Regions from separate parts of the Streptomyces sp. B3I8 genome, predicted to be linked through region 3. Evidence: riboswitches for the same ligand, from Rfam matches in the RefSeq annotation. Region 3 holds a riboswitch; each other region holds the start of a gene.
The links. Region 3 has a riboswitch for cobalamin ahead of QFZ64_RS08665 (cobalamin biosynthesis protein). Riboswitches for the same ligand answer to the same signal wherever they lie in the genome.

Region 1 (9,453 bases), 4.1 Mb from region 3:
CCCCCAGGGTGGCGGCCGCCTCCTCGTAGCGCGGGTCGGCCGCCCGCAACGTGCCCTCCACGCTGATCACCAGGAACGGCATCGCCACGAACGCCTCCGCCAGCACCACGCCCGTCGTCGTGAACGGCAGCGTGATCCCGAACCACTCGTCCAGCCACCGCCCGGCCACGCCGTTGCGGCCGAGCGCCAGCAGCAGCGCCACACCGCCCACCACCGGCGGCAGCACCAGCGGCAGCGTCACCAGCGCCCGCAGCAGCCCGCGCCCGGGGAACTCGGTACGGGCCAGCAGCCAGGCCAGCGGCACGCCCAGGACGAGGCTGACGGCGGTCGCGGCCGTCGCGCTCAGCAGCGAGAGCCGCAGCGCCTGCCACACCTGCGCACTGGTGAGCTGGTCCGGCAGGTCGCGCCAGGGGGCCCGGATCAGCAGGGCGAGCAGCGGCAGCAGCAGGAAGCAGACGCCCACCAGGGCGGGCAGCAGCAACGGCAACGGCGCGCCGGTCCGACGGCGACGGCCACCACGCGCCGGGCGCCCCCGCCGGAACCGTCCGGAGGGGGCCGGTCCGCCGTCCGCCTCGGCGGGCGCGGGTGACGGACTCACGGCGAGAGGAATCCGGACGTGGTCATCACTTTCTGTCCCGCCGCCGACTTCACCAGGGCGATGAACGCCTTCGCCCCGGCCGTGTTCCCGGCGTGCTTCAACGAGACGATCGGACAGTCGTTGACGGCCTCGGCCGATTCGGGGAACTCCACGCCCTCCACCTTGTCACCCGCCGCCTTCACATCGGTGCGGTAGACGATCGCCGCGTCGGCCTCCTTCAGCTCCACCTTGGTCAGCGCGCTCTTGACGTCCTGCTCGTACGAGACGGGGGTGAGTTTCAGGCCGCTCGCCTCCAGCGCGGTCTGCGCGGCCGCACCGCACGGCACGGTCTTGGCGCACAGCACGACCTTCAGCCCCGGCCTGGTCAGGTCCTTCAAGGAGGCGATCCTGTCCGGGTTGCCGGGCAGGGCGGCGATCTCCAGACGGTTCCGCACGAAGGTCGACGGCGTACCGGCGGCGTCCCCGGCGTCCGTCACCGTCTTCATCGTCTTCGGGCTGGCCGAGGCGAACACGTCGGCGGGGGCGCCCTCGGTGATCCCGGCGGCGAGACTGTCGCTGCCGCCGAAGTTGAAGGTGACCTTCGTGCCCGGGTACTCCTTCTCGAACTTCTTCCCCAGCGCGGTGAAGCTCTCCTGCAGCGAGGCCGCCGCGAACACGGTCACGGTCCCGGAGGGCTTCGCCGGGCCGCCGCCGGAGGCGCTCGCGTCGTCGGAGCCGCCGGAGTCGGACGAACATGCGCCGGCCGTCACCAACACGGCGGCGACACCGACCCCGGCGAGCATCCGTCGACGGGCACGGCGGGACGTACGGATCATCACTGAAGGTCTCCCATTGCCTGGGCGTCACACCTCATGGCCACTCTGATCATAACGCCGCACCTGCCAGCCATGAATCCCCATGTAGCCAGCAGGAGCGAACACAGTCAGTGGAGCAAGGTGGCATGTGCGCCCGCGTGGGAGCAGAGGATCAGCGCCGGGCCGTGGTTCCACCGCGTGGACGCGAGCGAGCGCGCCCCCGACGTCCGTACAAGATCCCGAACCCGGCGCCGGCACTCCTCGCCGGGGCGCACGCCCGGCCAGGCCGGCCGTGCCCCCCGGTGAGAGGTGAGCCCTCAGTTGCCGTCGGCGGTCCGCGGTGACCAGCGCTGTTCGACCCGGGCCAGGCGCCAGTAGGTGAGGGCCAGTGCCCACACCACCACGAACAGCCCGGCGATGACGTATCCGACGTTGTCGAGGTCCAGACCGGCGATCCAGCCGGTCACGGAGTCCGTCAGGTCGAGCTTCTCGTGCAGGACGCCGACCAGTTCGATCGTGCCGATCAGGAAGGCGACGGCGATCGACAGCCCGGTGATCGTGAGGTTGTAGAACACCTTGCGCACGGGGTTGGCGAACGCCCACTGGTAGGCGAAGTTCATGAACGTGCCGTCCAGCGTGTCGAACAGGCTCATCCCGGCGGCGAACAGCAGCGGCAGGCACAGGACCGCGTACCAGGGCAGTCCGGCCGCCGCGCCGCTGCCCGCCATCACCATCAGCGTCACCTCGGTCGCGGTGTCGAAGCCGAGCCCGAAGAGGAAACCGAGCGGGAACATCTGCCCGGGGCGGCTGACGGAGCGGGTGAGGCGGCCCAGGATCCGGTTCATGAAGCCGCGCGAGTCCAGGTGCGCCTCCAGCTCCGCCTCGTCGTACGTTCCCGCCCGCATCGCCCGGAACACCCGCAGGATGCCGAGCAGCGCGACCAGGTTCAGCGCGGCGATCAGATACAGGAAGCCGCCCGAGACGGTGGTGCCGACGACGCCGAGCGTCTGGTGCGTGCGCGAGCCCTCGTTGAGCAGCGTGCCCGCGAGCGCCGTGCCGCCGGCCACCAGCGCGGCCATGACCACCACCACGCTGGAGTGCCCCAGCGCGAACCAGAACCCGACCGACACCGGGCGCTTGCCGTCGGCCATGAGCTTGCGGGTGGTGTTGTCGATGGCCGCGATGTGGTCGGCGTCGAAGGCGTGCCGCATGCCCAGCGTGTAGGCGGTGATGCCGAGTCCGATGCCGAAGGCCTTGGAGCCGACCTCGTAGTGCTCGGGCACCACCAGCAGGAACAGCACCCCGAACGCCACCACGTGCAGGGCCAGGATCACCGCCAGCAGCCCGGCGGTACGGACGGTGTCCTCGCGCCGCCAGCGGAAGGAACCGGTGGGGGCGGCGGTGGCCCCGGGGGTCGCGGGGGTCGTGGAGGAATGCGCGGAAGGGCGCGCGGGCAGGGTCATTCGGTCACGCTCCAGCACCTCGTGGATCACTTCGTGAGATGCCGTGGCCGGTCTCCTGGCTGACGGGTCGACGCGCCCGCCCCAACCTTCCCAGCCACGCGTACGCACGGCCAGTGGCGCCGCCCGGGGGCGGCAGGGACGGGAACTCCCCGATCACAGTGGCGAGGGCCGCTCCGGACTCGACCCCCGAGGGGGCCTGCACCGGTCTTCCCGAACACCACGGCCCGGCCACCATAGGGCCCGTCCGTCATCACCTGCAAGACTGCATATCTGCGCAGGTGTTGCGGGTGCGGTGGCGGGTGCGGCGAATCACCTGCCAGGTCCGTCCCCGGCCTTCCTCGGCCGGAAAGCGCGGAACCGGCGGACCGAAAGCGCGGAACCGGCCGCGGTCCGCCGTCCGCCTGGAACAATGCCCGCATGCATCTCGTCCCCGCCGACCGTGCGGACCGGCGCACCATCGACGGCCACCGGGTGTGCGACGCCATCGCCGCCATCGGTGAGCCGGAGGCCGTACGCGCCTGGGCCGACCGCTTCTCCCTGCTCGCCGACCCCGGTCGGCTCTCCCTCCTGCTGGCGCTGGACCGGACGGGCCCGCTCGCCGTCTCCGACCTCGCCATCGCCACCGGCATGAACGACCCGGCGGTCTCGCAGGCGCTGCGGCTGCTGCGGACGGCGGAGGTGGTGGCGGGGGAGCGGCAGGGGCGGATCGTGCGCTACCGGGTGATCGACCCGGTCATGCTGGAGCTGTTGAAACTGGTCAGAACCACCTGAAATACCCCGCCGTGGCGGGCGGGTGCCTGCACCAGAGGCGTCGCGGACCGTGTCGCGTTCGGCCGATCGGGTGACGATACGTAAGAATATGCCCCGTGCAGACGACCAGTGCGAGCCGACGGGGAGGGCCGGTGAACAGCCACGATGTCACCGACGAACAATGGGAGGGGCTCGCCCAGGTCGTGCCGCTGCGTGGCCGGGACTCCTGGCCGTCGGCGGTGGACCACCGCTCCTACGACCACCGGGCCTACGCCGAGGCCGAGACGGAGGCCAGGCGCAGGTTCGTCGTCCTACGGGTCAACGTGTTCGCGGACGCCCGCGACGTCGCCGAGACACTGATGGCCGGGGTCCCGGTCCTCCTCGACCTCACCAACGCGGAGACGGAGGTCGCCAAGCGCGTCCTCGACTTCAGCACGGGCGTCGTCTTCGGCCTGACCAGCGGCATGCACCGCGTGGACAAGAACGTCTTTCTGCTGACCCCGCCCGACACGGAGGTCACTCCGTCCCATACGGGGGCCGCGCGGCCGAGTTGAGCGTGCGGGGCCGTCCCCGCCTCCGCGCCCCGGCATCCCATCGGCACGGCAGCACGGCAGTCCGGCAGTCCGGCAACCGATCCCGTTCCGTACCCCGTTCGTGCGAAGCCCTTCGCAGCGGAACGGTTCGCCAGCCGCGCCGCCGTCTACGGTCCCCGCATGCACGCGCCCCCACCGCCCGCAGGCACCCGGGCCGACCCCGTCCCCGCGCGGACCCCCGCCACCCTCCGCCCCCACCTCACCGAACTCAACCTCTCCGCCTACGCCGGGCACCGCCGCGTCAGCCTCCCCCTGCACCGCTTCACCCTCCTCGCCGGGCCCAGCGGCAGTGGCAAGTCCCGCGCCCTGGAGGCCTACGCCGCGCTCGCCCGGCTCGCCGCCGGGGCCGACCTCGCCGAGGCGTTCCCGGCTCCGGGAACGTGCGTGCCCCGTTCCGCCCGCCCCGACCCCCAGCGCCGCCGCGGCTTTCGCATCGGCTGCACCGCCGACGGCCCGGTCGGCCCCGTACGTCTCGACGTGGCCGTCCAGGTCGAACCCGAACTACGCCTCGTCGGCGAACGGTTGACAGCCGGTGGAGTGCCGCTCCTGCAGTCCGCGCTGCGCGACCCCGGCCGTCCCGTGGTGCAGGCCGCCTGGCACACCGCCGGCGCCGCCCCGGTGACCAGGGGCCCGCTGCCCGACGACCGGCTCGGCACCGCTCTGCTCCCCTTGCGCGTCGCCGGGGGCACGGACGGGCAGCGCAGGGTACTGGCGGCGGCCGAGCAGATGGTGGTCGCCCTGCGCTCGGTGTTCCCCTGCGATCCGCGCCCCGAGCGGATGCGCGGCCCGGTGGAACCCGGTGCCGGCCGGCTGCTGCCCGGCTGCGACAACCTCGCCGACGTGCTGTCCCGGACCCGCGAGGAGTGCGGGCAGCGGCACGCGCTGCTGGTCGCCGCCGTCCGCGCCGGCATCGCGGGCACGGTGACCGGCCTACGGGCGGAGAGGGACGACGACGGCCGGCTACGGGCCCGCGTGGACCGCGGCGACGGCTCCCCGGCCACACCGCTGGAACTGCTCGGCGACGGCGAACTGCGTTACTTGGCCATGGCGTTGGTGCTGCTCACCGGGCCCGGAGTCCTGGAGGTGGACCCCGTCGGGGAGGTGCCGGCGGCGCTGCAGAGCCTCACCGTGCTGGCGGACGATCTCGACCGCTCCCTGGACCCGCACCAGACGAGGGAACTGGCACGGCTGGCGGCGCGCATGTGCGAGCGCGGTCACATCCGGCTGATCGGGGCGGTCTCCGACGCCTCCCGTGTGGCCGGGGCGGAGGGCGTGACGGTGGTACACCTGGGCGCGTGAACGAACACGCCCAGGAAGCACCCACACATGACGCACCCACACATGACGCGCGCACGAGTGACGCGCAACTCCACGACGCGCAACCCCACGACCGACACCCGCTGAATCTGGCCCATTTGCAACGGCGCCTCGTGGACTTCGCGGCGGCGCGCGGCTGGTGGCCGCACCACACCCCGAAGAACCTGGCGGCCGCGCTGAGCGTGGAGGCGTCCGAGCTGCTGGAGATCTTCCAGTGGCTGACACCGGAGCAGTCGGAGCGGGTGATGGCGGACCCGGAGTCGGCGCACCGGGTGCGGGACGAGGTCGCTGACGTGCTCGCGTACCTGCTGCAACTGTGTGAGCGACTGGACGTGGACCTTCTCACGGCGCTGGACGAGAAGATCGACCGCAACGAAAGCCGCTTTCCGCTGCCCGCGCCCGCGCACGAACCGGCGCCCGCGCCGGAGCCCGCGCCGAAGGGCTGACCCGCCTCCAGTTATCACTCTCCGTAGCAAGTAAGTTGTCCGTGAGGGGCTTGCTGTCCACAGATTTCGGACTACCTCTGGCTTTTCGACTGGATGACCTTCACTCTGGGTAGTGAACAAGGGAGTTCGGGTGGGCGTGCGACGAGTGCGCCGGAGGGAGCGGGGGCAGCGCATGGACGCGGTGCGGCTCATCATGCAGAGCAGGCGTGCCCTGACCGGGAGCGAGGACGCGTTACGGATCACGGCGGAGGCGTGGCAGGCCTACGCCCTGGCGCAGGCGATCGGCAGCCGCCTCGCGGTGTCCGGCCCGCCGCAGCTCCGGGGCGAGGCGCTGGGACTGACGGAACTGGCGGGAAGGGGGTGCGGGGTCCTGGACGCCCCGCCGCCACTCGTCAGCGACCTGCGTGCCGCGCACCTCACCGAACTGGGTGACGCGCGCACCGCCCTGCTGGAGCTGGGCTCGCTCCTCGTGGAGGTGGCCATGGCTCTGGTCGCCCTCGCGAGCACGGCGGGGGAGGACGGGGCGTACTGGCAGTGCATGGAGGCGATCGACGCGGCGGACGAGTCCCGCGACCGCGTCCGGGAGATGCTCCGCCGCCTGGCCCTGACCGAAGAGGAGAAACCCACCCCCTGGGACGCGGCCCTGGGCTGACCCCGGCCCACGACGCGCCCGCGCGTCCGACGGAGCGGAACGGCGACCTGGCCGGGCCGCCCGACCCGGCGGTGTGGCCCGGGGGGCCCGACCCGGCGGCACAACCTGCCGGTCCGGCCCGGCCCAGCGGCGCGGTGCGGGCGGCCCCGGACCCCCGCCCCGGGGCCGCCCCCGGACCGCATCCCCCACCACCGCCGTTCCGCACCCCCGTCGCGCCCCGCCCTCACCACCGGGCAGGATGGACGGCATGGACCTCCGCATCTTCACCGAACCCCAGCAGGGCGCCGACTACGACACCCTCCTCTCCGTCGCCAAGGCGACGGAAGACCTCGGCTTCGATGCCTTCTTCCGCTCCGACCACTACCTCGCGATGGGTGACGCCGACGGCCTCCCCGGCCCGACCGACGCCTGGATCACCCTCGCCGGCCTCGCCCGCGAGACCAGCCGCATCCGCCTCGGGACCCTCATGACCGCCGGCACCTTCCGGCTGCCCGGCGTCCTCGCCATCCAGGTCGCCCAGGTCGACCAGATGTCCGGCGGCCGCGTCGAGTTCGGTCTCGGCGCGGGCTGGTACGAGGACGAGCACAAGGCGTACGGCATCCCCTTCCCGAAGGAGAAGTTCGGCCGTCTGGAGGAGCAGCTCGCGATCGTCACCGGTCTGTGGGCCACGAAGCCCGGCGAGACGTTCAGCCACCACGGCACGTACTACGACCTCACCGACTCGCCCGCGCTGCCCAAGCCCACCCAGCCGAAGATCCCGGTGCTCATCGGCGGCATGGGCGCCACCCGGACCCCGCGTCTGGCGGCCCGGTACGCGGACGAGTTCAACATCCCCTTCGCCTCCCTCGCCGACAGCGAACGCCAGTTCGCCCGGGTCCGGGAGGCCGCGAAGGCGGCCGGCCGCGACGCCGACGAGCTGACGTACTCCAACGCGCTGGTCGTCTGCGTCGGCAAGGACGACGCCGAGGTCGCCCGCCGCGCCGCCGCGATCGGCCGCGAGGTCGACGAGCTGAAGGAGAACGGCCTGGCAGGCTCCCCGGCCGAGGTGGTCGACAGGATCGGCCGCTTCGCGGAGATCGGCTCCACCCGTTTCTACCTCCAGGTCCTGGACCTCTCCGACCTGGACCACCTGGAACTGATCTCCTCCCAGGTCCAGTCCCAGCTCTGAAACCGGAACTCCCCGGAACTCGGACGGGGGGCGGAAAAATAGCTGATGACCGGCGTGCCGCTCGCTGTAGGTTGGGGTGGCACGCCGGGTCCGGAACACCCGTACGGGTCCGTGACCGGCGTCTTCCGGCGACGCGCCACCACCGCGCCGCACTCGCCGCACACCCACCTGAGGCCCCGTTCTCCGGGCCCCGTCCCGAGGTCGATCCCCGTGTTCCTGACGATCAGCACCACCGGCACGCCCGAGCGCCCCGCGACCGATCTGGGCCACCTGCTGCACAAGCACCCGGACGCCGCGCAGACGTTCTCCACCTCCTACGGCACCGCGCACGTGCTCTACCCCGAGGCGGACGATCGGCGCTGCACGGTGGCGCTGCTCCTGGAGGTCGACGCGGTGGCGCTGGTCCGGCGCGGCAAGGGCAAGGGCCGCGGCGGCGCACCCGACGCCGCGCTCGCCCAGTACGTCAACGACCGCCCGTACGCCGCCTCCTCCCTCCTCGCCGTCGCCCTGAGCAGCGTCTTCTCCAGCGCCCTGCGCGGTGTGTGCAGGGCCAGGCCCGAACGCGCCGCCGAGCCGCTGCCGCTGCGCATCGAGATACCCGCGCTGCCCGCCCGCGGGGGCGCCGCGCTGGTCCGGCGGCTGTTCGAGCCGCTCGGCTGGGCCGTCACCGCGGACCCGGTGGCACTGGACGCGACGTTCCCCGAGTGGGGCGACTCCCGCTACGTGCGCCTGGTCCTGGAGGGCGAGACGCTCACCCTCGCCCAGGCGCTGCGCCAGCTCTACGTACTGCTCCCCGTCCTCGACGACGCCAAGCACTACTGGGTGTCGTCCGACGAGGTCGACAAGCTGCTGCGGGCCGGCGAGGGCTGGCTGCCCGCGCACCCGGAGCAGCGGCTGATCGTCGGCCGGTACCTCACCCGGCGCTGGTCGCTGGCCCGGCAGGCCATGGAGCGGCTGGAACTGGTGCGGCTCGCCGAGACGGACGACAGCGAGGTCGAGGAGATCGACAACGCGGTCGCGGCCGAGACCGAGGAGGAGGAGCGGCCCACCCCGCTCGCCGTGCGCCGCCGCGACGCGATCGTCGCCGCGCTCCGACGGCACGGTGCCGCCCGCGTCCTCGACCTGGGCTGCGGAGAGGGCCAGTTGCTGCGCACGCTGCTGCGGGACCCCGGCTTCACCGAGGTCGTCGGTGTCGACGTCTCGGTGCGTGCGCTCACCATCGCCTCCCGCCGGCTCGGCCTGAAGCGCATGGGGGAGCGGCAGGCCGCGCGCGTCCGGCTGCTCCAGGGCTCGCTGACGTACACCGACAAGCGGCTCAAGGGGTACGACGCCGCCGTGCTGAGCGAGGTGATCGAGCACCTGGACCTGCCCCGGCTGCCCGCCCTGGAGTACGCGGTGTTCGGCGCCGCCCGCCCCCGCACGGTCCTGGTGACGACGCCGAACGTCGAGTACAACGTCCGCTGGGAGAGCCTCCCGGCCGGGCACGTGCGCCACGGCGACCACCGCTTCGAGTGGACCCGCGCGGAGTTCCGTGACTGGGCCGCCGCGGTCGCCGAACGGCACGGCTACGCGGTCGAGTTCGAGGCGGTGGGGCCGGAGGACGACGAGGTCGGCCCGCCCACCCAGATGGCCGTCTTCACACAGCGCACCAGCACGGAGAAGACCGACCGGA
Region 2 (9,453 bases), 3.3 Mb from region 3:
TGCGGCACGTCGGCGTGGTCTGCAACCCCAAGCTCGTCGAACTGCCCACCGAGCGGCGCCGGTTGGACGACAACAACGAGGGCTGCCTGTCCGTGCCGACCGCGTACGTGGCGCTGGCCCGCCCCGACTACGCCGAGGTGACCGGGCAGGACGAGAAGGGCAACCCGATCAGGGTCCGCGGCACCGGCTACTTCGCGCGCTGCCTCCAGCACGAGACGGACCACCTGTACGGGTACCTCTACATCGACCGGCTCTCCAAGCGCGACCGCAAGGACGCGCTGCGGCAGATGGCCGAGAACGAGCCGCGCTACCCGATCGTGCCGAACGACTGACACGAAGCGCGAGCGAGCAGACCGCGCGACGAAGCAGACCGCGCGACCGAAGCAGACTGACTATGACCGGGTGCGATCGGACGCGATCGAATGTGATCGGAACTGGACTGATTGAAGGCTGAATAAATCTGTGACGGGTTGATCGCAGTGGCACTCACGGCGCCCGTCCGGGGAAACCCTCCCCGGACGGGCGCCGTTGTACGTATGTTCAGTTGCCACGTAGGCGATCAACATGGCAAATCCGTTCCCAAAGCGGTCAGTTGTGTAGCTGAATGGAAAGTGCGGGGATACGCAACGGCGCGCGCCCGGGCACGGGGGGCGGTGCGCCGCCGACCGGCTGCTGAGAGGGGCTTGTTCGTGTCAGCTTTCCCACACAGCACTTCACCCACCACCACCGCGGTCACGGTTCCACCGGCGCTCTCGCTGCCGATGATCGAGGCCGCGTTTCCCCGGCGACTGCACCCGTATTGGCCCCGGCTCCAGGAGAACACCCGTTCCTGGTTGCTGGAAAGGCGGCTGATGCCGGCGGAGAAGGTGCGCGAATATGCCGACGGTCTGTGCTACACGGACTTGATGGCCGGCTACTACCTCGGCGCCCCCGACGACGTGCTCCAGGCGATAGCGGACTACAGTGCCTGGTTCTTCGTCTGGGACGACCGGCACGACCGTGACGTGGTCCACGGCAGGACGGCCGCCTGGCGCCGGCTGCGGACACGACTGCACACGGCCCTGGACTCACCCACGTCCCACCTGCACCACGAGGACCCGTTGGTCGCGGGGTTCGCGGACAGTGTGCTGCGCCTGTTCGCGTTCTGCGGGCGGACCTGGAACGCACGCTTCGCCCGGCACTTTCACGCGGTGATCGAGGCCTACGACAGGGAGTTCCGCAACCGCCTCGCCGGCCGGGTCCCCACGGTCGAGGAGTACCTCGAACTGCGCCGGCTCACCTTCGCCCACTGGATCTGGACCGATCTGCTCGAACCGAGCGCGGGACGGGAGTTACCGGACCCCGTGCGAAAACATCCCGTTTACCGGCGGGCGGCACTGCTCAGCCAGGAATTCGCCGCCTGGTACAACGACCTGTGCTCGCTGCCCAAGGAAATTGCGGGGAATGAGGTCCACAATCTCGGTATCAGTCTGGTACGGCATCGTAAAATGACACTTCCGGAAGCCGTCACGGAACTGCGGCGGCGTATCTCGGACTGCATCGACGAATTCCTGATCGCCGAGCGGGATGCCCTGCGTTTCGCCGACACGCTCGACGACGGCACCGTACCCGGCAAGGAACTCAGCATCGCCGTGAAGTCATGCGTCATCAATATGCGGAACTGGTTCAGCACCGTCTACTGGTTCCACCACGAATCCGGCCGGTACCGCGTCGACAGCTGGGAGGACAGCGCCACACCCCCGTACGTCACGAACGAAACGGAAGGTGAGAAATGACCCTGGAATCGAGCATCCAGCCGACGGCCCCCGAGCCCCGCCCCGCCGCCCCGCTGCCCGACCCGCCCCTGGCGGGCGGCGCCGTCCCGCTCCTCGGACACGGGTGGAAACTGGTGCGCGACCCCCTCGGCTTCCTGTCCCGGCTGCGCGCCCACGGCGACGTCGTACGGCTCGCGCTGGGACCGAAGACCGTGTACGCCGTCACCACCCCCGAGCTCACCGGCGCCGTCGCCCTCAGCCCCGACTACAGGATCGGCGGGCCGCTCTGGGAGTCCCTGGAGGGCCTGCTCGGCAAGGAGGGCGTGGCCACCGCCAACGGGCCCACCCACCGACGGCAGCGGCGCACCATCCAGCCGGCCTTCCGGCTCGACGTCATCCCCGAGTACGGGCCGGTCATGGAGGAGGAGGCGCACGCCCTCACCGAGCGCTGGCGCCCCGGCGAGACCGTCGACTGCACCTCCGAGTCCTTCCGTGTCGCCGTGCGCATCGCGGCCCGCTGTCTGCTGCGCGGCGACTACATGGACGAGCGCGCCGAGCGGCTCTGCGTCGCCCTCGCCACCGTCTTCCGCGGTATGTACCGGCGCATGGTGATACCCGCGGGACCGCTCTACCGGCTGCCGCTCCCGGGCAACCGCGCATTCGACCGGGCGCTGGCCGATCTGCACCTCCTGGTCGACGAGATCGTCGCCGAACGCCGGGCATCCGGTCAAAAGCCGGACGATTTGCTGACGGCTTTGCTGGCGGCGAAGGACGAGAATGACGAGCCCATCGGGGAACAGGAGATCCACGACCAGGTCGTCGCGATACTCACGCCCGGAAGCGAGACCGTGGCCTCCACGGTCATGTGGCTGCTTCAGGTTCTCGCGGCCCACCCCGAACAGGCCGAAAAGGTGGCAGCGGAGGTCGAGTCCGTCACCGGCGGCCGGCCCGTCGCATTCGCGGACGTACGCAGTCTGACGCACACCAACAATGTCGTCGTCGAGGCGATGCGGCTGCGTCCCGCGGTATGGATTCTCACCCGCCGGGCGGTGACCGAGACGGAACTCGGCGGGTTCCGCATTCCGGCCGGCGCCGACATCGTGTACAGCCCGTACGCGATCCAGCGCGACCCGAGGTCGTACGACCGGAACCTGGAGTTCGACCCCGACCGATGGCTTCCGGAGCGCGCCAGGGACGTACCCAAGCACGCCATGAGCCCGTTCAGCACGGGCAACCGCAAGTGCCCCAGCGACCACTTCTCGATGGCCCAGCTCACGCTGATCACGGCCGCCGTGGCGCGCACCTGGCGGCTCGAACAGGTCGCGGGTTCGAACGACGCGACCCGGGTGGGCATCACCCTGCGCCCGCACCGGCTGCTGCTCAGGCCCGTCCCCAGGTGAGGCCGCGTCGGGCGCGGAGTTGACGCGACGAGGCCGGGCGGGTGCCGGGAGAATGCCCGGACCGCCGGCCAAGAAGGGGCGGGTGTCCGGCACCGGCCAAGAAGGGGCGGGTGCCCGGCACCGGCCAAGAGGGGGCGGGTGTCCTGTGGTCCGGGCACCCGCCCTCTCTCAGGCGGCCGCCCCCGGTTCCGTCTCCGGCTCCGTGATCCGGGCCGCCGGGCCCCGGAACGTGCGCCGGTACGCCTGCGGGGTCGTGCCCAGCGCGCGCACGAACTGGTGGCGCAGGGCCGCCGCGTTGCCGAACCCGGTGCGGCCCGCGATCGCGTCTGTCGTCTCGTCGGTGCCCTCCAGCAGCCGCTGGGCCAGCAGCACCCGCTGGCGCAGGATCCAGCGGTACGGGGTGGTGCCCGTCTCCTGCTGGAAGCGGCGGGCGAAGGTGCGCGGCGACATGTGGGCGCGGGTGGCGAGCTGCTCGACCGTCACCTCCTCGTCGAGGTGCCGCTCCATCCAGATCAGCACCTCCCCGACGGTGTCGCACCGGTTTCGGGGCAGCGGGCGCTCGATGAACTGCGCCTGGCCGCCGTCCCGGTGCGGCGGCACGACCATCCGCCGGGCGATCCGGTTCGCCACCTCCTGGCCCTGCTCCTTGCGCACCAGGTGCAGACAGGCGTCGATCCCGGCGGCCGTGCCGGCGGAGGTGATCACGGGGTCCTCGTCCACGTAGAGCACGTCCGGCTCGACCCGTGCCCGCGGGTGAAGCCGGGCGAGGTGCTCCGCGTGCCGCCAGTGCGCCGCGCAGCGCCGGCCGTCGAGCAGCCCGGCGGCACCCAGTACGAAGACGCCGGAGCACACGCTGAGCACCCGGGCGCCCCGCCCGGCGGCCTCGCGCAGCGCCCGGAGCAGTTCGGGCGGGAAGTCGCGGGTCTCGAAGCCGTCGCCCGCGGGTACGGCGACCAGGTCGGCCTCCGCCAGCCGCTCCAGACCGTACGGCGTGGAGAAGGTCAGGCCCGGCACATGGGTGCCGAGCCTCGGGCCCTCGGCGGAGACCACCGCGAAGTCGTACACGGGCAGCCCCTCGTCGCTCCGGTCGATCCCGAAGACCTCGCACACGACGGCCAGTTCGAAGGGGTGGACGCCGTCCAGCATGACGGCGGCGACATTGCGCAGCATGGGAACAGTGTGCCTCGGCGGTGGCAGGAAATCGAGGGTGTGCGGCAGTCCTGCCACTGACGCCGGGGAGCCCGCGGCGCGAAGGTGGGACACATGGACACGACACACGCACAGGCACTCGTCGGAATGCTGGCCGTCCTCGGCCTCCTCGCCCTGATCACCCTGCCCGCCCTGATCGGCGTCGTCCACGATCGGCGCGTGGACCGGCAGATCAGGGCGGCCCGGGAACAGCGGGAGGGGGAGGAGAGCGGTCAGAAGTCCTCGTCGAAGCCGACCGAGCCCTCCACCGCGACCTGGTACGCCGACGCCCGGCGCTCGAAGAAGTTGGTCAACTCCTGAACACCCTGGAGTTCCATGAAGGAGAACGGGTTCTCCGAGCCGTACACGGGAGCGAAACCGAGCCGCACCAGCCGCTGGTCGGCGACGCACTCCAGGTACTGCCGCATGGACTCGGTGTTCATCCCCGGGAGGCCGTCACCGCACAGGTCGCGCGCGAACTGCAGCTCGGCCTCGACGGCCTCCCGCAGCATGTCGGTCACCTGCAGGCGGAGCTCCTCGTCGAAGAGGCCGGGCTCCTCCTTGCGGACGGTGTCGACCACGTCGAACGCGAACGACATGTGCATCGTCTCGTCCCGGAAGACCCAGTTGGTGCCGGTGGCCAGGCCGTGCAGCAGCCCCCGGGCCCGGAACCAGTAGACGTAGGCGAACGCGCCGTAGAAGAACAGACCCTCGATGCACGCGGCGAAGCAGATCAGGTTCAGCAGGAAGCGCCGGCGGTCGGCCCTCGTCTCCAGCCGGTCCAGTCTCTCCACCGAGTCCATCCACCGGAAGCAGAACTCGGCCTTCTCCCGGATGGAGGGGATGTTCTCCACGGCCGCGAAGGCCGCGGCCCGGTCGTCGGGGTCCGGCAGGTAGGTGTCGAGGAGCGTCAGATAGAACTGGACGTGGACGGCCTCCTCGAAGAGCTGGCGGGACAGGTAGAGCCGGGCCTCGGGGGAGTTGATGTGCTTGTAGAGGGTCAGCACCAGGTTGTTCGCGACGATCGAGTCACCGGTGGCGAAGAAGGCCACCAGCCGGCCGATGAGGTGCTGTTCCTCGGGGCTGAGCCGGGCGAGGTCGGCGACGTCCGAGTGGAGGTCGACCTCCTCCACGTGCCAGGTGTTCTTGATCGCGTCCCGGTAGCGCTCGTAGAAGTCCGGGTAGCGCATGGGACGCAGGGTCAGTTCGAAGCCCGGGTCGAGCAGGTTCTTCGTGCGGTCGTTCGTCACTGGCAGGCCTCGCAGGACTCGGGGTTCTCCAGGGAGCAGGCGATCGCCTCGGGATCGGGGGCGGCCTGCACGGGGACGGTGGCACGGGCGGCCGCACGCGCGATCCGCGTCGCCGGACGCGAACGCAGGTAGTAGGTGGTCTTCAACCCCTGCTTCCAGGCGTACGCGTACATCGAGGAGAGCTTCCCGATGGTCGGCGTCTCCAGGAACAGGTTCAGCGACTGGGCCTGGTCGAGGTAGGGGGTGCGGGCGGCGGCCATGTCGATCAGGCCGCGCTGCGGGATCTCCCAGGCGGTGCGGTACAGGCGCCGCACGTCCTCGGGGATCCGGGCGAGGTCCCGCACGGAGCCGTTGGACTCGCGCAGCGCCTCACGGGTGCGGGCGTCCCACACGCCGAGCCGCTTGAGATCGTCCACCAGGTACGAGTTGACCTGGAGGAACTCGCCGGACAGCGTCTCGCGCTTGAACAGGTTGGACACCTGCGGCTCGATGCATTCGTAGACACCGGCGATCGAGGCGATGGTCGCGGTCGGCGCGACCGCGAGGAGCAGGGAGTTGCGCAGCCCGGTCGTGGCCATGCGCGCGCGCAGCGCCGCCCAGCGCTTCGGCCAGGTGAACTCCACGCCGTAGTGGTCGGGATGCAGCACGCCCCGGGCCGTACGGGTCTCCTCCCAGGCCGGCGCGGGCCCGTTGCGCTCGGCGAGGTCGGCGGAGGTCTCGTACGCGGCGAGCATGATCCGCTCGGCGACGCGGGTGGACAGGGCCTTCGCCGCGGGCGAGTCGAAGGGCAGGCGCAGTTGGAAGAAGACGTCCTGCAGGCCCATCACGCCCAGGCCGACCGGACGCCAGCGGGCGTTGGAGCGCCCGGCCTGCTCGGTCGGGTAGAAGTTGATGTCGACGACCCGGTCGAGGAAGGTGACGGCGGTGCGGACGGCGGCGTCCAGCCGCTCCCAGTCCATGTCGCCGCCCGCCCGGTTGACGAAGGCGCCGAGATTGACCGAGCCCAGGTTGCAGACCGCCGTCTCCCCGTCGTCCGTGACCTCGAGGATCTCCGTGCACAGATTGGAGGAGTGCACGACGTGGCCCGGGGTCGCGGTCTGGTTCGCCGTCCGGTTGGCGGTGTCCTTGAAGGTCATCCAACCGGTGCCGGTCGCCGCCAGGGTGCGCATCATGCGGCCGTACAGCTCGCGGGCGGGCAGCGTCCTGCGGGCGAGCCCGGCCTCCTCCGCCCCGCGGTAGGCCGCGTCGAACTCCTCGCCCCACAGGTCGACCAGTTCCGGTACGTCGGCGGGGGAGAACAGTGACCAGTCCGCGTCGGCCTCGACCCGGCGCATGAACTCGTCCGGGATCCAGTGCGCGAGGTTGAGGTTGTGGGTGCGGCGGGCGTCCTCGCCGGTGTTGTCGCGCAGTTCGAGGAACTCCTCGATGTCCGCGTGCCAGGTCTCCAGGTAGACCGCGGCCGCGCCCTTGCGCCGGCCGCCCTGGTTCACGGCGGCGACCGAGGCGTCCAGGGTCTTCAGGAACGGCACGATCCCGCCCGAGTGCCCGTTGGTGCCGCGGATCAGGGCGCCGCGGGAACGGATGCGCGAGTACGCGATGCCGATGCCGCCCGCGTGCTTGGAGAGGCGGGCGACCTGGTGGTAGCGGGCGTAGATCGAGTCCAGCTCGTCCTCGGGGGAGTCGAGGAGGAAGCAGGAGGACATCTGGGGGTGACGGGTCCCGGAGTTGAACAGGGTGGGGGAGGAGGGCAGGTACTCCAGGCGGCTCATCAGGCCGTGGAGCGCGGCCACTTCGTCGACGGCACGGTCCGTGCCGTCCGCGCGGGGACGGGCCCCCTCCTCGGTCTCGGCGAGCCCCGCGGCCACCCGCAGCAGGAAGTGCTGGGGCGTCTCGATCACCTTGCGGGTGACGGGGTGGCGCAGCAGATAGCGGGTGTACAGGGTGCGCAGGCCGAAGTAGCCGAAGCGGTCGTCGGCGTCGGGGTCGACGAGCGCGTCCAGCCGTGCGGCGTGGCGGCGGACGAACGCGGCGGTCCGGTCGGCGACGAGGCCCTCCCGGTGGCCGACGGCCACGGAGGAGGTGAACGACGTGACGCCCTGGGAGGCGGCCTCGGTACGGATGCCGAGCGTCAGCAGGCGGGCGGCCAGCCGGGAGTGGGCGGGGTCCTCGGAGATGAGGCCGGCGGCCGCCTCGGTCGCCAGTTCGCGCAGCTCGTCCTCGTCGGCGTGCCGGGAGCGGCCGCGCAGGGCCGCGGCGGCGACCCGGCCGGGGTCGGCGTCGGGGAGGTCGGCGGTCAGCGCGGTGAGGGTCCGCAGGAGGGCGGCGCCGGGACCGTCCGGACCGTCGGGGCTGTTCGAGCCGTCGAGGCCACCGGGTTCCTCGGTCGCGGGGGATGCCGGGGCCGGTCGGGCCGGGGCGGTGGTCATGGGTGCTCTCCCTCGTTCGGCACGGGCCATGACGAGGACAGGGAGCAACATGCCGGCGCGCGGGGTGCGCCGGGTCGCGTCCCCGGCCCACTCCACGAGGCCCGGACGTCAGGCACCCGGCCGGACGGCCGGGCGCGCTGCCGGCAGGTCCTCGGACTCGACCCCTACGCGCGAACGCGTGGCCACACCGTTGCGGGACAGCTCCGGATTCACACCGGATTCCCCTGCGTCGGCAGCGCTGCTGAGCATACATGTTGTGCCGGAGGGGTGGGGGAGGGCCCAGATGTTGTGTCGGGCGTGCTGCCGACCGAAGCCGACTCCCTCAGGCGGCCCGCGTGCGAAGGCCGTGGCCGCCCCTTACGGGCGGCCACGGCCTTCAGCGACGTGTTCGGCGGACTAGTGCGACGTCCCCGCCGTCGCCGGCGGCAGCTCCGGCTCGACGCCGGGGGCGCCGACGTCCACCGTGTAGTCGTCCGCCGTCGTCTCGTCGACGCCCTCCGGCGCCTTCACCGCCCGCAGGACGAACGTCAGCACCACCGTCACCACCGCGTTCAGCACGAACGCGGTGAGACCGATGTAGCCGATCTGCCCGATGCCGGGGATGTCGTCCGAGGACCCGCCGAAGTGCGCCTGCGTCGGCGAGGCCACCCCGTACGCGGCCAACGTGCCGTACACCATGCCGACCGCCCAGCCCGCCAGCAGCGCCCACCGGTGGAACCAGCGGGTGAACAGGCCGCCCACCAGCGCCGGGAACGTCTGCAGGATCCAGATGCCGCCGAGGAGCTGGAAGTTGATCGCCACCGTCTTGTCCATCGTCAGGACGAAGACGAGCGCGCCCACCTTCACCAGCAGCGAGACGAGCTTGGAGACCTGGGCCTCCTGCTTCGGCGTCGCGTCCGGCTTGATGAAGTCCCTGTAGATGTTGCGGGTGAAGAGGTTCGCCGCCGCGATCGACATGATCGCCGCGGGGACGAGCGCGCCGATCCCGATGGCCGCGAAGGCCACGCCCGCGAACCAGTCCGGGAACATGTTCTCGAAGAGCTGCGGAATGGCCAGCTGGCCGTTCTTCACGGTGATCCCGTCCGCGATCGCCATGAAGCCCAGCAGCGCCAGCAGACCCAGCATCAGCGAGTACAGCGGCAGGATCGTGGTGTTGCGCCGGATCACCTCACGGCTGCGCGAGGACAGCGTCGCCGTGATCGAGTGCGGGTACATGAACAGCGCCAGCGCCGAGCCGAGCGCGAGCGTGGCGTACGTCCACTGGCCGCCCGCGGCCGGGATCACGCCGCCCGCGCCGGCCTTGGCGAACTTCTCGCTCGCCGAGGCGAAGATGTCGTCGAAGCCGCCGAGCTTGATCGGGATGTAGATGATCGCGACCGCGATGACGATGTAGATGAGCGCGTCCTTGACGAACGCGATCAGCGCGGGGGCACGC
Region 3 (9,453 bases):
CCCAGCCTGTCGTACGGCACCCCCGTGGGGGTGACCAGCACCGTGTCCCCCACCCGTACCGACACGTTGCCCGAGGTGCCGACGACCAGTCCGTCGGCGACCGTCCGGCGGGCGGTGGCGACGAGGGCGTCCCAGGCACGGTCCACCTCGTCCCCGCCGACCGCCCGGTCCTCCTGTCGCTTCCCTTTCCCCCGCCGACGTTCCCCCTGCCGCCGTTCACGTTCCCGTCGCTGCTCAGCCATGGCGCGATCATGCCAGGCAATGCGCGCGTCCCGGCGTGTACACCGGCGCTTACGCCCGCGAACACCCCTCTATGAGCCGATTGAATGATGATGGGCTGATTTACGGTGACCTTCGATTACTCTCTGGGGCTTCCGCGGGACCGTCCGTGCGCGGGCGCGTACACACGGCTTGCGCGACGCATGCACGCCACGCGCACGACAGTCCCCGGCGCCCGCCCGCACCACACTCACCGGGGGATTCATGACCGCACGCCCCACCGCCCGCGCCTTCACGCTCGCCCTCTGCGCCGCGCTCCTCGCCGTCGGAGCGGGGTCCGCCCGCGCCGCCGCCGACCCGCCGAGGGGACACGACGTCTCCTCGCACCAGCGCGGCGTCGACTGGACACGGGCGGGAGGGGACGGGGCGCGGTTCGTCTACGTCAAGGCGACCGAGTCCACCGACTACCGCAACCCCGCCTTCGAGGAGCAGTACGCCGGGGCGCGCGCCGCCGGCATCCTGCGGGGCGCGTACCACTTCGCGGTGCCCGACAGGTCCTCCGGTGCCGCGCAGGCGGCGTACTTCGTGCGCAACGGCGGTGCCTGGCGCGCGGACGGGCGGACCCTGCCGCCCGCGCTGGACATGGAGTACAACCCGTACGGCACGCAGAGGTGCTACGGGCTGGGCAGGACCGCCATGGTGCGCTGGATCAGGTCGTTCAGCGACGAGGTACTGGGGCTGACCGGGCGCCGCCCCGTGCTGTACACCACGGCCGACTGGTGGCGGCTGTGCACCGGTGACAGCACCGTCTTCGCCGGTGACCACGCGCTGTGGATCGCCCGGCACGACGCCTCCGACACGGGCGCCCTGCCCGGCGGCTGGACGACCTGGACGTTCTGGCAGTACGCCACCAAGGGCACCCTGCCCGGCGACCAGAACGTCTTCCACGGTTCCCTCGCCGGACTGAAGCGGTTCGCGCGCGGCTGAGGTGCCCTCGGGGAGCGGCGGCACCCGGGCACCGTCGGGACCGGTACCCGGACGCCGCCGGGTAAGCGGAACCCCGGCACCTCGTTGGGGTCACCACACCGCCTGCCCCAGTTCACCTGCCGTTCACCCAGGTTGCCTACGGTCCAAGGGCCACTGACGTCCAACAGAAGCCTGGGTAAATGGAACACATCACGCTCCTCCTGGGTATCGTGATTGTCACCGCACTCGCGTTCGACTTCACGAACGGTTTCCACGACACGGCCAACGCGATGGCCACCACCATCTCGACCGGCGCTCTGAGGCCCAAGACGGCGGTGGCCATGTCCGCCGTGCTGAACCTCGTCGGCGCGTTCCTCTCCGTGGAGGTCGCCAAGACGATCTCCGGCGGCATCATCGACGAAGAGGGCCTTCGAACCGAAGTGATCTTCGCCGCTCTCGTCGGCGCGATCCTGTGGAATCTGCTGACCTGGCTGCTGGGTCTCCCCTCCAGCTCCTCCCACGCACTGTTCGGCGGTCTGATCGGCGCGGCGGTCATGTCGGCCGGCTGGTCGTCGGTGAACGGCTCGACCGTCGTCACCAAGATCCTCCTTCCCGCGGTCGCCGCGCCGGTCGTGGCCGGTCTCGCCGCGATGCTGGCGACCCGGCTGACGTACGCCATCGGCAATCGGGCCGACGAGAAGGCCACCGCGAAGGGGTACCGGGCCGGGCAGATCGCCTCGGCCGGCCTGGTCTCCCTCGCGCACGGCACCAACGACGCGCAGAAGACCATGGGCATCATCACCCTCGCCCTGGTCACCGGCGGCGTCCTCTCCCCCGGTTCCAACCCGCCGATGTGGGTGATCTTCTCGGCGGGCACGGCCATAGCGCTCGGCACCTACCTGGGCGGCTGGCGGATCATCCGGACCCTCGGCAAGGGGCTGACCGACCTGGCGCCGCCGCAGGGATTCGCCGCGCAGACCAGTGCGGCGACGGCGATCCTCGCCTCCTCCCACATCGGCTTCTCGCTCTCCACCACCCAGGTCTGCTCCGGCGCGGTGATGGGCTCCGGACTCGGCCGCCGGGGCGCGGTGGTCCGCTGGTCCACCGCGACCCGCATGGTCGTCGCCTGGTGCCTGACGCTGCCCGCGGCGGGACTGGTCGGCGCCGGGGCGGAACTGCTCACCAAGCAGGGCACGTGGGGCACGGTCGTGACCGGCGCGCTGCTGCTCGCGGGGGCGGGGACGATCTGGGTGCTGTCCCGCCGCAAGCCGGTGACCGTGGACAACGTCAATGACCTGGACTCCGTCGCAGACGTCGACGTCGAGTCGCCGGGCGTCGTGACCGCGGCCATCGCCGCGGTGGCGCCGCCGCCGGCGGGCCCGATCATCGCCGCGGACGGCGCCGGGGCGACCGTCGTCGGCACGGCTGTCGCCGCCGCACCTGCCGTCGCCACGGCCGCCGGCGGCACGGTGGCCACGGGGTTGCAGACCACCATTCCCGCTCCGGACACCGGGTCCGCGGCGGAACCGACTCGTCCCGCCGCGGTGTGAGGAACGGACATCATGAAGATCGACTGGGTAGCGCTCGGATCAGTGTTCGGGGTCTCTCTCGTGGTGACGGTGGGACTGGTGGGTCTGTTCACGCTCGGCATCGTGGGACTCACCAAGAAGGAGTCCGCGCGGGGCGGGAGCGCAGTGCTCGCCACCACGGGGGCGTACGCGTGCTTCGCCGCGTGTGCGGCCGCGGTCGCGTACGGCATCCAACTGATCGTGGCCTGACGGACCGTGAACCCACGTGACCACGTGACCATGTGACCCCGCGAGCGTGATGGCGCGACGACGTGAGGGGGGTGGGGGCGGTTTTCGTCCCCACCCCCCTTCGCATGCCCCCGGGACGGGCGCCGGCGTACGTGTGGGACTCCGCACAGCAGGTCAGGGCCAGGTTGACTGGTGTCGGGGGGCGTGGTGAACTGCCGAAGCCAATACGGCGGCAGGAGAGGAAGCCGGTGCGAATCCGGCGCGGTCCCGCCACTGTCACCGGGGTAGACATCCCCGGGAGCCAGGAACTCTCACCGCCGGTCTCGTCGAACCAGGGCGTGGACACCCTGAGTGAGGACACTTCGCCATGCGCGGCTGCCGACCGAGGTTCATCAGCGACACCCTGACCGATCCCACGGCCGGTTGACCCCGTGGGTGCCGAACGCCTCTACGCGTACGGCGCCACTGCCGGCCTCCTCGGCGACCTGCTCCTCGGCGATCCGCGCCGCGGGCATCCCGTCGCCGTGTTCGGGCGGGCCGCGGCAGCCGTGGAGCGTGCGCTGTGGCGTGATCACCGAGGCCGGGGCGCGCTGCACACCCTGGTGTGCGCCGGTGGCGCCACCGCGCTCGGAGCCCTCGCCGCGCGCGCCGTACGCCGCTCCCCCGTCGCCTCCGTCGCCCTGACCGCGACCGCCACCTGGGCCGTCGTCGGCGGCACTTCGCTCGTGCGGGAGGCGCGGGCGGTGGGGCGGGCGCTGGAGGCCGGTGACGTGGACGCCGCCCGGGCGCGGCTGCCGCACCTGTGCGGGCGCGACCCGCAGGCGCTGGACGCCGACGGAATCGCGCGGGCCGTCGTCGAGTCCGTCGCCGAGAACACCTCCGACGCCGTCGTGGGCGCCCTCGTATGGGGTGCCGTCGCCGGTGTGCCGGGACTGCTCGGCTTCCGGGCCGTCAACACGCTGGACGCCATGGTCGGTCACCGTTCCCCCCGTCATCTGCGGTACGGGTGGGCCTCCGCGCGGCTGGACGACCTGGCCGGTGCACCGGGGGCGCGGCTCACCGCCGTCCTCGCGGCCGTCGCCGGTCCGGACCCCCGGGGTGCGGTACGGGCCTGGCGGGCGGACGCGGGCCGGCATCCGAGCCCCAACGCCGGTCCCGTCGAGGCCTCCTTCGCGGGGGCGCTCGGGGTGCGGCTGGGCGGCACGTTGTCGTACGGAGGGCGCGTGGAGCACCGTCCGCTGCTCAATGGCGCCGGGCGCGCCGTGCGGGTGGCGGACATCGAGCGTGCGGCGCGGCTCTCGCGGCGCGTGAACTGGCTCGCGCTGGGCGTGTGCGCGGGCGTGCGGCTCGCGTTCGGGAGCCGCAGCCGCCGGGCGAACGCAAGCGCGAACACAGGCGCGCACACGAGGGCGACGGCGAAGGGGCGTACATCATGAGCGGCGGTACCGACCGTCGGACCGGTGGCGGGCTGCTCGTCGCCGGGACCACCTCCGACGCCGGGAAGAGCGTCGTCACCGCCGGGATCTGCCGGTGGCTGGCGCGGCGCGGCGTCAAGGTCGCGCCGTTCAAGGCGCAGAACATGTCCCTCAACTCGTTCGTCACGCGTGAGGGCGCCGAGATCGGGCGGGCGCAGGCCATGCAGGCCCAGGCCTGCCGGATCGAGCCGACCGCGCTGATGAACCCCGTGCTGCTCAAGCCGGGCGGCGAGCGGAGCAGCCAGGTGGTGCTGCTCGGCCGGCCGGTCGGCGAGATGAGCGCCCGCGGCTACCACGGCGGGCGGCAGCGGGAGTTGCTCGGCACCGTGCTCGACTCCCTGGCCGAGCTGCGCGCCACGTACGACGCGGTGATCTGCGAGGGCGCGGGCAGCCCGGCCGAGATCAATCTGCGCCGGACCGACATCGTCAACATGGGGATCGCGCGGAACGCGAGGCTCCCCGTGGTCGTCGTCGGCGACATCGACCGGGGCGGGGTCTTCGCCTCCTTCTTCGGCACCGTCGCCCTGCTCTCCCGCGCGGACCAGGAGCTGGTCGCCGGGTTCCTCGTCAACAAGTTCCGGGGCGACGTCTCGCTGCTCGAACCCGGCCTCGACATGCTGCACGGACTCACCGGCCGGTCCACGTACGGCGTGCTCCCGTTCCGGCACGGCCTCGGCATCGACGAGGAGGACGGAATGGGGGTCCCCCCTGCTCGAACGAAGTTGAGAGCTTGGGGGAGGGTCTCGTCGCGCGGGACCGTCCGGGAGTCGAACACCGCGCCGCCGGTCGGCGAGGACGTGCTGCGGGTCGCCGTGTGCGCGCTCCCGCTGATGTCCAACTTCACGGACGTCGACGCGCTCGCCGCCGAACCCGGTGTCGTCGTGCGGTTCGTGGACCGGCCGGAGGAGCTGGCCGACGCCGACCTCGTCGTCGTGCCCGGCACGCGCGGCACCGTCCGGGCTCTGGAGTGGCTGCGGGCGCGGGGGCTCGCCGACGCGCTGTGCCGCCGGGCCGCCGAGGGGCGGCCGGTCCTCGGGATCTGCGGCGGCTACCAGATCCTCGGCGAGTACATCGAGGACGAGGTCGAGTCGCGCGCCGGACGGGTGGACGGCCTCGGACTGCTGCCCGTACGGGTCCGGTTCGCCCGCGAGAAGACCCTCGCCCGGCCCGTCGGCGAGGCCCTCGGTGAGCCCGTCGAGGGGTACGAGATCCACCACGGGGTCGCCGAGGTCACCGGCGGGGAGACGTTCATCCGCACCGCCGGGGGCCTCGACCCGGACGGCTGCCGGGTCGGGGCGGTCCGGGGCACGCACTGGCACGGCTCGCTGGAGTCGGACGGTTTCCGGCGCGCCTTCCTGCGCGAGGTGGCCGCCGCCGCGGGCCGCCGCTTCGTCCCCGCCCCCGACACGTCGTTCGCCGCGCTGCGCGAGGAGCAGCTCGACCGGCTCGGCGACCTGATCGAACAGCACGCGGACACGGACGCGCTGTGGCGGCTCATCGAGTCCGGCGCGCCGCAAGGACTGCCCTTCATCCCACCGGGAGCGCCCGCATGAGCACAGTGTTGTTGTTGTCGACCGCCGACACGGACCTGCTGGCGGCCCGGGCCGCCACCGGTGCCGGCTACCGGATCGGCAACCCCACCCGCGTGGACGTCGCCGAGGAGCTGCCCGCGCTGCTCGACGGCGCCGACCTCGCCGTCGTACGGCTGCTGGGCGGCAAGCGGGCGTGGGAGGACGGGCTGGCCGCGCTGAAGGCGTCCGGCGTGCCGACCGTGCTGCTCGGCGGGGAGAGCGTGCCGGACGCCGAGCTGATGGCCGAGTCGTCGGTGCCGGCGGGCGTGGTGGCCGAGGCCCTGCGCTATCTGGTCGAGGGCGGCCCCGACAACCTCACCCAGCTCGCCCGGTTCCTGTCGGACACCGTGCTGCTGACCGGCGAGGGCTTCGAGGAGCCGCGGAAGATGCCCGAGTACGGCGTGCACGGCGCCCGCGCCCGCGTACCGGGCCGGCCGACCGTCGGCGTGCTCTTCTACCGCGCCCACGAACTCAGCGGCAACACCGGCTTCGTGGACACCCTGTGCGACGCGATCGAGGCGCGCGGCGCCAACGCGCTGCCGGTGTACTGCGGTTCGCTGCGCGGCGCGGACCCCGGCCTGTACGAGCTGCTGGCGGGGGCCGACGCGCTCGTCGCCACCGTGCTGGCCGCCGGCGGCACCCACGCCTCGCAGGCGTCGGCGGGCGGCGAGGAGGAGGCGTGGGACGTCGGGGCGCTGGCCGAGCTGAACGTGCCCGTGCTGCAGGGGCTGTGCCTGACCTCCTCGCGCGCCCAGTGGGAGGCGTCCGACGCCGCGCTGTCCCCGATGGACGCGGCGATGCAGGTCGCCATCCCCGAGTTCGACGGCCGGCTGGTCACCGTCCCCTTCTCCTTCAAGGAACAGCTCGACGACGACGGGGCCGGGGTCCCGGTGTACGTCGCCGACCCCGAGCGGGCCGCGCGGGTCGCCGGGATCGCCGTGCGGCACGCGGCGCTCGGGCACAAGCCGAACGCCGAGAAGAGGATCGCGCTCGTCTTCACCGCCTACCCCACCAAGCACTCCCGGGTCGGCAACGCCGTCGGCCTGGACACGCCCGCCTCGGCGGTACGGGTGCTGGACGCGCTGCGCGAGGCGGGGTACGGGGTGCACGGATACCCGTCCGGCGGCGACGAGTTGATCCACCGGCTCATCGAGGCAGGCGGCCACGACGTGGAGTGGCTGACCGAGGACCAGCTCGCCGCCGCCCCCGCACGGGTGCCGCTCGCCGACTACCGGGAGTGGTTCGACACGCTCGACCCCGAGCTGCGCGGCGGCATGCTCCAGGCGTGGGGCGAGCCGCCGGGCTCCCTGTACGTGGACGGCGACGACATCGTGCTCGCGTCGCTGCGGTTCGGGAACGTCGTGGTCATGATCCAGCCGCCGCGCGGCTTCGGCGAGAACCCCATCGCGATCTACCACGACCCCGACATGCCGCCGTCCCACCACTACCTCGCCGCCTACCGATGGCTGGAGAACAGTTTCGGCGCCGACGCGATCGTCCACATGGGCAAGCACGGCACGATGGAGTGGCTGCCCGGCAAGGGGCTCGGGCTGAGCGCCGGCTGCGCGCCGGACGCCGTGCTCGGCGACCTGCCGCTGATCTACCCGTTCATCGTCAACGACCCCGGCGAGGGCACCCAGGCCAAACGGCGCGGGCACGCGACGGTGGTCGACCACCTGGTGCCGCCGATGGCGCGGGCCGACACCTACGGCGACCTGGCGAAACTGGAACAACTCCTCGACGAGTACGCGCTGGTGAGCGATCTCGACCCGACGAAGGCCCCGGCCGTGCGGGCGCAGATCTGGACGCTGGTCAAGGCCGCCGAGCTCCACCACGACCTGCACGTGGACGACCAGCCCGACGACGCCGAGTTCGACTCGTTCGTCATGCACATCGACGGCTATCTGTGCGAGATCAAGGATGTGCAGATCCGCGACGGCCTGCACATCCTGGGCGGCGGCCCGGTCGGTGAGCCGCGCGTCAACCTGGTGCTCGCGGTACTGCGCGCCTCGCAGGTGTGGGGCGGCCGGGCGAACGCGCTGCCGGGTCTGCGGGCCTGCCTCGCCGCCCATTTCGGGCTGGTGGAGAAGGAGTTGCTGGCCGAACCGGGCGCCGGGGTCAAGATTCCGGTGGAGCTGACCGGCCTGGTGGACGGTCCCGCCCGTACCGCGTCCGACGCGATCGACCTGCTCGAGCAGCTCTGCCGCCGCCTCGCCGAGGGCATGGAGGCGCGCGACTGGGCGGCCGACGCGGGCGACGCCCTCGTACGCGAGGTCCTGGGCACCGAACTCCTCGAGGCGGCGGCGGTGTTGCGGTTCGCCTGCGAGGAGGTGGTGCCCCGGCTGGCCCGTACGACGGACGAGATCGGGCACATCCTGCTCGCCCTGGACGGCGGTTACGTCCCGGCGGGCCCCTCCGGCTCGCCCACGCGCGGCCTGGTCAACGTCCTGCCGACCGGCCGGAACTTCTACTCCGTCGACCCCAAGGCGATCCCGTCCCGGCTGAGCTGGGAGGTCGGGCAGTCGCTGGCGGACTCGCTGGTGCAGCGGTATCTCACCGACACCGGTGAGTACCCGAAGTCCGTCGGGCTGACGGTGTGGGGCACCTCCGCGATGCGCACCCAGGGCGACGACATCGCCGAGATCCTCGCGCTGCTGGGCTGCCGCCCGGTGTGGGACGACGCGTCGCGCCGGGTGACCGGCTTCGAGGTGCTCCCCCCGAAGGAGCTGGGCCGGCCGCGCATCGACGTCACGGTCCGCATCTCCGGCTTCTTCCGGGACGCGTTCCCGCACGTGGTGGGGTTGATCGACGACGCCGTACGGGCGGTGGCGGAGCTGGACGAGCCGGCCGACGCCAACTTCGTGAAGGCGCACGCCGACGAGGACACCGCCGCGCACGGCGACCGCCGCCGGGCCACGTCCCGCATCTTCGGCTCCAAGCCCGGCGCGTACGGCGCGGGCCTGCTGCCGCTCATCGACGCCCGCAACTGGCGCTCCGACGCCGACCTCGCCGAGGTGTACGCGGTGTGGGGCGGCTACGCGTACGGGCGCGGCCTGGACGGACGGGCGGCGCGCGGTGACATGGAGACGGCGTTCCGGCGGATCGCGGTGGCGGCGAAGAACGTGGACACGAGGGAACACGATCTCGTCGACGCCGACGACTACTTCCAGTACCACGGCGGCATGGTCGCCATGGTCCGGCACCTGACGGGCGAGAGCCCCGAGGCGTACGTGGGCGACTCGGCCACGCCGGACCAGGTGAAGACGCGGACGCTGGGCGAGGAGACGCACCGGGTGTTCCGGGCGCGGGTGGTCAACCCGCGCTGGATGGCGGCCATGCGGCGGCACGGCTACAAGGGTGCTTTCGAGATGGCCGCGACGGTGGACTACCTGTTCGGGTACGACGCCACGGCGGGCGTGGTCGACGACTGGATGTACGAGAAGTTGTCGGCCGAGTACGTCTTCG

Region 1: it holds a riboswitch for cobalamin, as region 3 does, so the genes downstream of both, QFZ64_RS26565 (HoxN/HupN/NixA family nickel/cobalt transporter) here and QFZ64_RS08665 (cobalamin biosynthesis protein) in region 3, are expected to answer to the same signal.
Region 2: it holds a riboswitch for cobalamin, as region 3 does, so the genes downstream of both, QFZ64_RS23170 (ribonucleoside-diphosphate reductase subunit alpha) here and QFZ64_RS08665 (cobalamin biosynthesis protein) in region 3, are expected to answer to the same signal.

Annotation. Positions count from the first base shown of each region.
Region 1 covers NZ_JAUSYN010000002.1:5,506,753-5,516,205, forward strand. Annotated here, with positions in the region: gene modB (molybdate ABC transporter permease subunit) at 1-598, opposite strand, end outside; gene modA (molybdate ABC transporter substrate-binding protein) at 595-1,413, opposite strand; gene QFZ64_RS26565 (HoxN/HupN/NixA family nickel/cobalt transporter) at 1,710-2,855, opposite strand; cobalamin riboswitch at 2,883-3,092, opposite strand; gene QFZ64_RS26570 (metalloregulator ArsR/SmtB family transcription factor) at 3,273-3,626, shown strand; gene QFZ64_RS26575 (cell division protein SepF) at 3,758-4,159, shown strand; gene QFZ64_RS26580 (ATP-binding protein) at 4,319-5,497, shown strand; gene QFZ64_RS26585 (nucleotide pyrophosphohydrolase) at 5,599-5,961, shown strand; gene QFZ64_RS26590 (DUF6099 family protein) at 6,134-6,613, shown strand; gene QFZ64_RS26595 (LLM class F420-dependent oxidoreductase) at 6,861-7,781, shown strand; gene QFZ64_RS26600 (3' terminal RNA ribose 2'-O-methyltransferase Hen1) at 7,992-9,453, shown strand, end outside.
Region 2 covers NZ_JAUSYN010000002.1:4,699,460-4,708,912, forward strand. Annotated here, with positions in the region: gene def (peptide deformylase) at 1-332, shown strand, start outside; gene cyc1 (epi-isozizaene synthase) at 690-1,775, shown strand; gene QFZ64_RS23150 (cytochrome P450) at 1,772-3,154, shown strand; gene QFZ64_RS23155 (GlxA family transcriptional regulator) at 3,323-4,324, opposite strand; gene QFZ64_RS23160 (hypothetical protein) at 4,418-4,663, shown strand; gene QFZ64_RS23165 (ribonucleotide-diphosphate reductase subunit beta) at 4,576-5,532, opposite strand; gene QFZ64_RS23170 (ribonucleoside-diphosphate reductase subunit alpha) at 5,589-8,018, opposite strand; cobalamin riboswitch at 8,143-8,279, opposite strand; gene mctP (monocarboxylate uptake permease MctP) at 8,415-9,453, opposite strand, start outside.
Region 3 covers NZ_JAUSYN010000002.1:1,427,123-1,436,575, forward strand. Annotated here, with positions in the region: gene QFZ64_RS08645 (class II aldolase/adducin family protein) at 1-242, opposite strand, end outside; gene QFZ64_RS08650 (lysozyme) at 484-1,206, shown strand; gene QFZ64_RS08655 (inorganic phosphate transporter) at 1,386-2,735, shown strand; gene QFZ64_RS08660 (hypothetical protein) at 2,748-2,963, shown strand; cobalamin riboswitch at 3,133-3,274, shown strand; gene QFZ64_RS08665 (cobalamin biosynthesis protein) at 3,374-4,378, shown strand; gene QFZ64_RS08670 (cobyric acid synthase) at 4,375-5,970, shown strand; gene cobN (cobaltochelatase subunit CobN) at 5,967-9,453, shown strand, end outside.